2 regions of the Undibacterium sp. GW821-FHT07F11 genome follow, and region 2 is predicted to be linked to the other one. Evidence: predicted binding sites of a transcription regulator. Region 2 holds the regulator's gene; the other holds the start of a gene.
What was found. Region 2 encodes sigma-54, which starts transcription at its own class of promoters, with help from an activator protein. Its sites were predicted from a motif close to TGGCANGNAANCTGCTTT; they were not measured.

Region 1: a site for sigma-54 is predicted at 3,109-3,126, ahead of AC07OI_RS26790 (pilin). Genes of this name have one in related genera too.

The regions. Positions count from the first base shown of each region.
Region 1 is NZ_JBWKQH010000012.1:175,607-180,817, forward strand. It holds gene sucD (succinate--CoA ligase subunit alpha) at 1-822, shown strand, start outside; gene AC07OI_RS26780 (Stp1/IreP family PP2C-type Ser/Thr phosphatase) at 1,288-2,094, shown strand; gene AC07OI_RS26785 (FHA domain-containing protein) at 2,124-2,732, shown strand; gene AC07OI_RS26790 (pilin) at 3,172-3,630, shown strand; gene AC07OI_RS26795 (pilin) at 3,759-4,217, shown strand; gene AC07OI_RS26800 (pilin) at 4,382-4,843, shown strand.
Region 2 is NZ_JBWKQH010000012.1:52,524-57,734, forward strand. It holds gene AC07OI_RS26235 (alpha/beta hydrolase family protein) at 1-113, shown strand, start outside; gene AC07OI_RS26240 (enoyl-CoA hydratase/isomerase family protein) at 583-1,677, opposite strand; gene hpf (ribosome hibernation-promoting factor, HPF/YfiA family) at 2,277-2,624, opposite strand; gene AC07OI_RS26250 (RNA polymerase factor sigma-54) at 2,732-4,222, opposite strand; gene lptB (LPS export ABC transporter ATP-binding protein) at 4,234-4,989, opposite strand; gene lptA (lipopolysaccharide transport periplasmic protein LptA) at 4,991-5,211, opposite strand, start outside.

The sequences.
Region 1 (5,211 bases), 120 kb from region 2:
GGCCAGTTCCATACTCGCATGTGCCGCGATTACGCAAACGGTAAAAACTGTTTCGTCGCTGGCGTGAACCCGAAAAAAGCTGGCGAAGATTTCGAAGGCATCCCGATTTTTGCTAACGTGACAGAAGCTAAAGCTGCTACTGGCGCGACAGTTTCCGTTATCTATGTTCCACCAGCAGGCGCAGCCGCTGCCATCTGGGAAGCCGTAGAAGCTGACCTGGACCTGGCAATTTGCATCACTGAAGGCATCCCTGTCCGTGACATGATGATGTTGAAAGACCGCATGGCTAAAGCCGGCAGCAAAACAAAATTGCTCGGCCCTAACTGCCCAGGTCTGATTACACCAGACGAAATCAAGATCGGTATCATGCCAGGCCATATCCACCGTAAAGGTCGTATCGGCGTGGTTTCCCGTTCCGGTACTCTGACTTATGAAGCAGTGGGTCAACTGACTGCGCTGGGTCTGGGTCAGTCTTCTGCTGTTGGTATTGGTGGCGACCCTATCAATGGTCTGAAACACATCGACATCATGAAGATGTTCAATGATGATCCAGATACTGATGCTGTCATCATGATCGGTGAAATCGGTGGCCCGGATGAAGCGAATGCTTCTTACTGGGTACGCGACAACATGAAGAAGCCGGTTGTTGGCTTCATCGCCGGTGTGACTGCGCCTCCGGGCAAGCGCATGGGCCATGCAGGCGCGCTGATCTCTGGTGGTGCTGATACGGCACAAGCCAAGCTCGACATCATGGAAGAATGCGGCATCAAGGCCACTAAAAACCCGTCAGAAATGGCGCGTTTGTTGAAAGCCATGCTGTAAGTTAAGCGCTGTAAAGCTGCTTAGCAAGAAAAAGAGTCGCAAATTTTGCGACTCTTTTTTATTTATGCCTGGGTTTCTTGTGGATATCCGTGCAAATAGATTTCCTTAATGTTAAGCTTAAACATACGTAGCCATTGGCTATTAAATTGTGTATGTTTGGCTTAACTGATTATTTAGCTTATTGTGTAAATAATTTGTGAAGGGCCAAGCCAGAGAACAAATTTAAAAAATATAGGTAGAGAAAGAAAAAGAGGATTTACGCAAAATTATCAGGCAACTCCCAGACGGCAGTATTTTTAAAATACGGTCGCGCAGTCGCATAGTCGCACCAAAGGCGGGTTTGCAAAGTAAGACTGGTTGTTTTGCTTAAGCTCTCATTAAGATAATCCGAATATAAGATAACTTCAAAATCTTATCTAATTAATATAAATTTATTCACTCCAGGATTTATCCCAGCGTTTATTGATGCCATACCAGCGCGTATTAACATTTGCTGCCCTATCTGATACGGGCTTAGTCAGGTCGCACAACGAAGATGCCATCATCGTTTGTGCCGACTATGGCTGTGCGGTCCTGGCTGATGGCATGGGGGGATATAACGCGGGCGAAGTCGCCAGCGCCATGACCGCCCAAATCATCGCTGAATATTTATGTAGCAAGATGGATGCCATCTGGTTCCCATCCATGGGGCCAAGGCCATTGGCGATGGCGCGCTGGATCACCGAGTCGGTCGAGCTGGCTAATCGCAACGTCTTATATACGGCGCAAACCAATCCAGAATGCGCAGGCATGGGTACCACGGTGGTGGTGGCATGTTGTTTGCAAGATAAGCTCCTGCTGGCGCACGTCGGGGATTCCCGTGCTTATCGCTATCGCTCAGGCGTATTGACACGCCTGACGCAGGATCATTCCGTGCTGCAGGAGCAAATTAATGCCGGGCTGGTTACTGAAGAAGAAGCACGTTATTCTTCTATTAAGAATCTGATTACCAGGGCGGTCGGTACACTGGCTGAGGTGCACACGGAGTTGCATACGCACCATACTGAAGAAGAAGATTTGTATCTGATGTGCTCAGATGGATTGACCGATATGCTTGGGCATGATGAAATCCAATCCTTGATCAGACAGTACGAGTCTGACCTTGACCGTTGTGCCGAAGCGCTGATCGATGGTGCCAAGGACAGGGGGGGGCTGGATAATATTTCAGTTGTCCTGTTCCGCCTGGTCAACGAAGAAAACAAGTCCTGGTTGCAAAGAACATTTACCCGGTAGGTCGGGGGTTATGAATTGATGAGAGATTTATGGCGAAAATTATCGTCACCTTTAATGGTTTGGTTCAGCAAGAAATCACTATCAGCAAATCACGCCTCACGGTAGGTCGGCGCCCTAGTAATGATATTGTCATCGATCACCTGACGGTCAGCGGTCAGCATGCCGCGATAGATACCTCTTCCAATGGTTCTTTTGTACTTGATCTTGGTAGCACTAACGGCACCATGGTGAATGCACAGCCTGTCAAAAAACACCTGTTGCAGCATGATGATGTCATCGACATCGGTAAATACAAACTACGGTTTCAGGTAGAAGAGTCAGGCAAGCAGACTTTTGTACCCGAGCCAGGCCAGGTGCAACCGGCTTCTGTCGATAAGCCCAGGGCCAAGATCAAGGTCATGACCGGCCCTAATTCAGGTAAGGAACTCAACCTGATCAAGGCTGTTACTACAATAGGCAGCCCTGGCACCCAGGTTATTGCTATTACCCAGCAGGGCAAGGACTATGTCATCGCCCAGGTAGAAGGCAGTGCATCGGCCACAGTCAATACCCAGTCCATCAAGGACAAACCACATACCCTCAAGCATGCAGACATGATAGAGCTGGCAGGGACAAAAATGGCCGTGATTTTCTATTAATCAGATGCTATATCCCTGATCCCTGCCAGCGTTTATGCGGCAGGGATAGCTCAAGTCTCACGACCTGATTTTCCGCGTTACTATTTTCTGAGCAGTAATTATTGTCAGCCCTGTCCAAGTGCATTTGCGTGCACACGTGTGTAACGTAGTTCTGGCGCCAAGAAATATTCTTTTCAAATTTGTATCAAGTCTTGAAACAATTTTTTACATGACTGACAGACTTGTCAGTCGTCTTTGTGATCTGACACAAACATTGACAAATATTAGCATGGATAAAATGTCAACTATTGACGCATTTCGTCACTTCTTGTCCGATGATTCATGAAACTTACGATTTCCGCATAAGAAAATGCGTAGTTGCCCAGTAAACAAAAACTGGCACGGTGATTGCTACATGTGAAGCGTAGTTCCTGATTTCAACTTTTTCCTGGAGTTCATAATGAAAGCTATCCCTAAACAGCTGCAACGCGGCTTTACACTGATCGAATTGATGATTGTTGTTGCAATTATCGGTATCTTGGCTGCGATCGCTATTCCTCAGTATTCTGATTACACATCCCGTACTCGTGCTGCTGGCGCGATTGCAGAGTTGGACAGCTTGAAATCTGCCATGTCTATCTGCTTCCAAAACGAAGGCGCATGGACTAACTGTACAACAATGGGCACAAACGCAATCCCTACAGTTGCTACTTCCAAGTTCCTGCCAGCTCTGCCAACTATTGCTGGTACAGGTATCATCACGCAATCTTCAACTGGCGCAACAACCAGCGCTGGTGTAGCTTTGGCTGCAACACTGTCACCTTCCACATTGTCCGGCCAAGCAAACATGCTGTGGACAACTGCAGGTACACTGTGCGATCCAGTACGTGGCTTGAAAACAGGTCAAGGCGGTTGCTAATTCTTAGCAGCTCTTGCAATAAAAAAAGCCCGTTCAACGGGCTTTTTTGCTTTTGTAAGGTATCTTTTTTGCTTGTTGTTTACTTAATATTGTTAGTAGTGCCATAAAAATTTTTGAAAGAATTTAAGATGAAAGCTATCCCTAAACAGCTGCAACGCGGCTTTACACTGATCGAATTGATGATTGTTGTTGCAATTATCGGTATCTTGGCTGCGATCGCTATTCCTCAGTATTCTGATTACACATCCCGTACTCGTGCTGCTGGCGCGATTGCAGAGTTGGACAGCTTGAAATCTGCCATGTCTATCTGCTTCCAAAACGAAGGTGCATGGACTAACTGTACAACAATGGGCACAAACGCAATCCCTACAGTTGCTACTTCCAAGTTCCTGCCAGCTCTGCCAACTATTGCTGGTACAGGTATCATCACGCAATCTTCAACTGGCGCAACAACCAGCGCTGGTGTAGCTTTGGCTGCAACACTGTCACCTTCTACCTTGTCTGGTCAGGCAAACATGAAGTGGACAACTGCAGGTACACTGTGTGATCCAGTACGTGGTTTGAAAACAGGTCAAGGTGGCTGCTAAGTTTTATTGTGAGCCCCTGCAATGTCTTGCGAAAGCCCGGTAACGGGCTTTTTTCAATTTAATTTCACTGTACTTGCATTGCTGCTCGCATTGTGAGTTCAATTCGACTGCCGATAATATTGTCAGGGTATGATAAGCAAATGATCAAAAGAAAAAGAAACGACATGAAATCTCAACTGAAAATGCTGCAAAAGGGATTCACACTGATTGAGTTGATGATCGTTGTGGCCATTATTGGTATCTTGGCCTCTATCGCCTTGCCTCAGTACGCTGACTATACGTCACGTACCAGAGCAGCAGGTGCAATTGCCGAACTACACAGCTTGAAGACTGCAATGTCGCTCTGCTTTCAAACGGATGGAGCCTGGACGGCCTGTACGAGCATGGGGACGAATGGAATACCTACAGTTGCAACATCCAAGTTTTTGACGGGGGCAGCTCCAACTATCGCCGGTACGGGGGCTATTACCCAAGCGTCAACTGGAGCGACAACCAGCGCAGGTACCCCCTTGTCGGTGACGCTTACCCCTTCGACCCTGTCTGGTCAGGCGAATATGTTATGGACTGCTTCGGGTACTATCTGTGATCCAGTTCGCGGTTTGAAAGCCGGGCAGGGCGGTTGCTAGCAGATTTTGTCAGATTGTCTTGAATCATTATTGAACCATTTCCCCATACAAGGTGCTGATAGTTGAGCGTCGCTTACATAGCTTCAGCACACCTGTCGTCATGCATTGCCCTACTTCTCTGAAAACATCTGTCAGCGCAGTTCATGAGACAAATGCATCGCACTTCAGATGATGACTTGTGAGCTGCGTTGAATCTGATTTCTGTGCAGTACTTGACCTTGAATATTATGAATAGAGTGAAGAGTCTGGTGCAGTTTTTCGACGCTTCCGAAACTATTATGCATTAGATTTTCCGCGTCATCGTCGTGATGAAGGACTAAGTAAGATTATTGAGCTAACGACCCAGTCCGTGCAAAATCAATGACCTG
Region 2 (5,211 bases):
TTCCAGGTGCCAGTCATGGTTTGAAGACTGCGAGGAGGAATGGGGCGCAGGAGTTTATTGCGGGGTTGGCTGGATGGTTTAAGGGGGATAAGAAGGCGTTTGAGTTGAAGTGATTGCAGATATGCATAACAGGCTGCTCAGCCTTGGATTTTATGGCAATCTTATTCACGTCATTCCTGCGTAGGCAGGAATCTAGCGGCGTTCGTGGTATGCCGTGTTGTTTGTTGAATATTGCACTTTGACTAAAGCGATTGCCCTTCGTAGAACCAAGCCGGGTCTCGGCCCGGCAGCCGAAATTCTTTCTTTGCGTCGCCAAAGAAAGAATTCAAAGAAATGCGACCCAGCGTCGTCGCCCCTGCGGGGTGCCCGTTTGTGCAGTACAAAAAATGGGAAATGCCCGAAACTCGCTACACTCAAACACGGGCATTTCTTGATCCATTTTCTGTACTGCACAAACGGCGTCGACACATGGGAACTGCAGAAAGTCAAAAACAACCCCAAAGTCAAAATCAACGTCAATACGACCTTGATCTAATTTTTAGATATACGATTGATCAAACTCTGATCAGTCAGTCTTTCAACTCAAGCTTCCAAATACCGCAAAGGATGCGCATGAGCAGGCCAGGCTTCAGCAAAGAATCCTGTCACTTGTTCCGTCGTCACTTCAGCCAATGTCGCAGGTGACCAGCGTGGTGCATTGTCTTTGTCTACCACCAGGGCCCGCACGCCCTCAAGCACTTCACCATGCTTGAAGCAATGGCGTACCATGTTTCTTTCCATGCGCAGGCAGGCCGATACTGTCATACCTTTACTGCGGCGCAGTTGTTCCAGTGTGACTGACATCAGTAGTGGTGAACGCTTTTGCATGGTGGCCAGGGTCTGCTGGGCGAAGTCGCTGTTGTCTTGTTGTAGTTTTTCACAGATCGCAGTAACGCTATCGCCTGCGAAAATGTCGTTGATGATGGCGTGTTGTGCAGCCAGTTTGCTGGTGTCCGGTTTTGCCTGGTCTGCAAAAGCCGCAGCAAAATCGCGTATTACCAGATGCAAGTCTGTGGCCGTACTTTCACTGAGCAAATTCATCAGTGCAGGTATTTCAGTTGTGGGAATATAGACATCCGCCAGCCCTGCATAAATGGCATCCGCAGCGGTGATGATTTCACCAGTCAATCCCAGGTAAGTACCAATTTCACCATCAGTACGCGACAGGAAATAACCGCCGCCCACATCAGGGAAAAGACCAATATTCACTTCCGGCATCGCCATCTTGGTACGCTCCGTGACGATGCGCAAACGACAGTCTTCACCTGCTTGCGCAATACCCATGCCACCACCCATGACCACGCCATTCATCAGCGCGATATAGGGTTTTGGGTAGAAATGGATTAAATGATTTAAGGCATATTCCTCGGTGAAAAAATCTTCCAGCAGGGCCGAGTCACCTCTGGGTGTGGCAGTACCAACGTCATAGAAGAAACGGATATCACCACCAGCACAAAATGCCTTCTCGCTGCTGCTATGGATAAACACCGCACGCACATTCTGATCATCCTGCCAGGCCAGCAAGGTCGTCGTCAGCGCTCTTACCATATCGAGAGACAGCGAGTTCAGCGCTTTGGGCCTGTCCAGGGTGATATAGCCTATATTGTTCTTGACGGAGGTGAGGACAAATTCGCTCATAATGGTTGACTATGCAGGGTAGAGGATGAAGCTGCTATTTTAACTTTGTCAGGCTTGGTCGTCACGGGGTGTCTATGCTTATGAGGAAATAGCGTAAGGACTGCATGCTCGTTGCTGTTGTTTTTGACGTTAGCAGTTCCCATGTGTCGACGCCGTTTGTGCCGTACAGAAAATGGATTAAGAAGGACCGCTGTTTGAGCGAAGCGAGTTTCGGGCCTTCCCATTTTTTGTACAGCACAAACGGGAACCCCCTTCAGGGGGCGACGACGCCTGGGTCGCCTTTCTTTGAATACGTTCTTTGGCGACGCAAAGAAAGTATTTCGGCTGCCGGGCCGAGACCCGGCTTGTATCCACGGAGGGCAAACGTTTTAGTCAAAGTGCCACTTGCAACAAGAGCCACGGCATATAACGAACGCCGCTGGATTCCAGCTAAAAGCACGCTGGAATGACGGTTATTATGTGTACGGATTGTCGCAGGGCAATTCAATTAATGATTGAGGTAAATCATTAAATCAAAACCAATCACCCAACAAAAAGGACGCCTTCTAGCGTCCTTGTTTTGGATGTCCACAACCCTGTTCGGGTAAGGACTGGGGTCTTTATGAAGCCGATGCCGGATCAGGTATGTGCTTGATGGCGTCGTGCTGATGGTCTTGCATTTTATCTTTATGCTTGATGACCTGGCGATCCAGTTTGTCTACCAGTGCATCAATGGCTGCATACAGATCATGCGCCAGACTTTCAACGTGGATATCTTTACCGCTGATATGCAAATTAATGTCGGCTTTGTGTCGTTTTTCCTTTTCCCGGAGCTTGTCCACCGTCAGGATGACGGCGATATCAATGACCTGGTCGAAATGCCGCCTGATACGTTCTAGTTTGGTATGTACATATTCACGAATTGCAGGAGTTACTTCGACGTGGTGTCCACTGATGGTGAGATTCATACTGTGCTCCTATAGTGATGTTACTTGCTGTAACGATAAGCTCCTGGCATTTATTTGCCTTGAGCTAAATCATATATAGCAATTCAAACCGTGATTACAAGGACTGCTTACAAAGATTTACGCAAACTCACTGGGGGGATTTTGAGGGCTTCACGGTATTTGGCAACTGTCCGTCGGGCAATTACCATGCCCTGTTCACCCAGCATGTCTGCAATTTTGCTATCAGAGAGTGGGCTTTTCTGGTCTTCTGCTCCTATCAGCTGCTTGATGAGTGCACGTATCGCGGTGGAAGATGCTTCACCCCCTGTTTCCGTCGCGACATGGCTGCCGAAAAAGTACTTCAACTCAAACATGCCATGTGGGGTCAACATGTATTTTTGGGTTGTTACACGTGAGATAGTGCTCTCGTGTAATCCTAGTGTATCAGCAATTTCGCGCAAAACAAGGGGGCGCATGGCAACAGCACCGTGCGTGAAAAAATTGCGTTGCCTTTCGACTATCGCTTGTGCAACGCGCAATATGGTCTCGAAGCGTTGCCGCATATTCTTGATGAGCCAGCGTGCTTCCTGTAGTTGCGCACCCATGCCTGCCTCGCCGCGATTTTGCTTCATGATGTTGGCATACATACTGCTTACCCGCAGCCTGGGCATGACATCCTGATTCAGCATGACTTGCCAGCCGTTACCGGATTTTCTGACGATGACGTCTGGTACAACATAGTCAGATTCATCGGCAGCAAAAGCGATGCCGGGTCTGGGTTTGCACATACGGATGACCGTTTGTGCATCGCGCAAATCTTCGTCATCACAGTCGAGTATTTTCTTGAGTTTTGTGAAATCTCTTTGCGCAAATAAACTCAGTTGCGTTTCAACAATTTGCAACGCCAGCCTGCGCGTGACAAAAGCAATCTTGGGCAAGCGCCTGATTTGCAGTGCCAGGCATTCTGAAGGGCTGCGCGCACCAACACCGGCAGGGTCAAAGCTCTGCAGCATGTTCAGGGCAAAAGCCAGTTCTTCTGGTTCTACGAACAATTCCAGTGGCAAACTGGCATGTATTTCATCCAAGGTTTCAGTCAGGTAACCGTTGCTGTCAAGCGCATCTATCATCAGCTCGACCAGGGCTCGGTCACGCGGCTCGCGCAGGTTCAGGCGCATCTGTTCCAGCAGGTGTTCACGCAGGGTGACATGGGCTGCGCCCAGTTGTGGGCGGCCATCTTCATCATCGCCAGACTTGCTGCCATGCTGCACGTCATCAAAACCCCAGTCTTCTTCACTGGAGGTGGTGCTGTCATTGCTGATGACGGTTTCAGCATCAGCCGCCGCAGGTTCTGCAGACTTGTCGCTGTCGTCTCTTGCTGCGGGTGCTTCCATGCCAGCATCGGCAGAGGTGCTGCTGGTATTGATGGCACCGTCTGCCAGCAGGCGCACGGCGTGATCAAGTGGGTCATCGACGCGCTCCAGCATGGGATTGTCGGTCAGCAGCGTCTCCAGCTCCTGATGCAATTCCAGAGTCGATAACTGCAATAATCGTATTGATTGCTGCAATTGCGGCGTCAGGGCCAGATGTTGTGAGGTACGTAGTTGCAGGCTTTGTTTCATGATGATTCCCGTCACATCCGGAAGTGTTCTCCGAGATAAACGCGACGTACAGATTCATTTTGTATGATGTCGTCAGGCTTGCCACTGGCAAGTACCGCACCTTGGTTGATGATATAGGCGTGATCGCAGATGCCCAGGGTCTCGCGCACATTATGGTCGGTGATCAGCACACCGATGCCGCGTTCCTTGAGGAAGCGCACAATGCGTTGAATTTCGATGACGGCAATCGGGTCAACGCCAGCAAAGGGCTCATCCAGCAAAACAAAGCGTGGGTTGGTCGCCAGCGCGCGGGCAATTTCGACACGACGGCGTTCACCACCTGAGAGTGATAGTGCTTGGCTTTCACGTATCTTTTCTATCTGCAAATCTGCCAGCAGGGCATTGAGCCTTTGCTCAATTTTCTTGGCACCGAGATATTTGCCTTCACTGTCTTTTTGCAATTCGAGTACGGCGCGGATATTGTCTTCCACCGTCAGTTTGCGGAATACCGAAGCTTCCTGGGGCAGGTAAGACAGACCCAGTACTGCACGCTCATGGATAGGCAGTTGCGAGATATTCACGTCATCAATCGTGATATCCCCGGCGTCGGAAGGCACCAGGCCCACGATCATGTAAAACGAGGTGGTCTTGCCTGCGCCATTCGGCCCCAGCAAACCCACCACCTCGCCACTTTTCAATAGCAGGGAAACATCGCGCACCACCTGGCGCGCGCCATAGCGCTTTTGCAGGCCCTTGACGAGCAAGGTGCTGCTGGACTGTGCTGTCATCTTAATTAGCCTGTTTTTCTGGTTTTGGTTGCAAGATGATTTTCAGGCTGCCAGAGCCATCCACATGCTGGCCACTGGTCGAATTGGTGCCGATGAAAAAGTCATTTTTGCTGTCGTAAGACAGGTATTCGCCTTCCTGTTCCTGGGTGACCCGTTTACCTTCCAGGTAGCGCACCTTGGCCTTGGAAATGAACTTGACGATTTCTGTACTCTGATTGTATT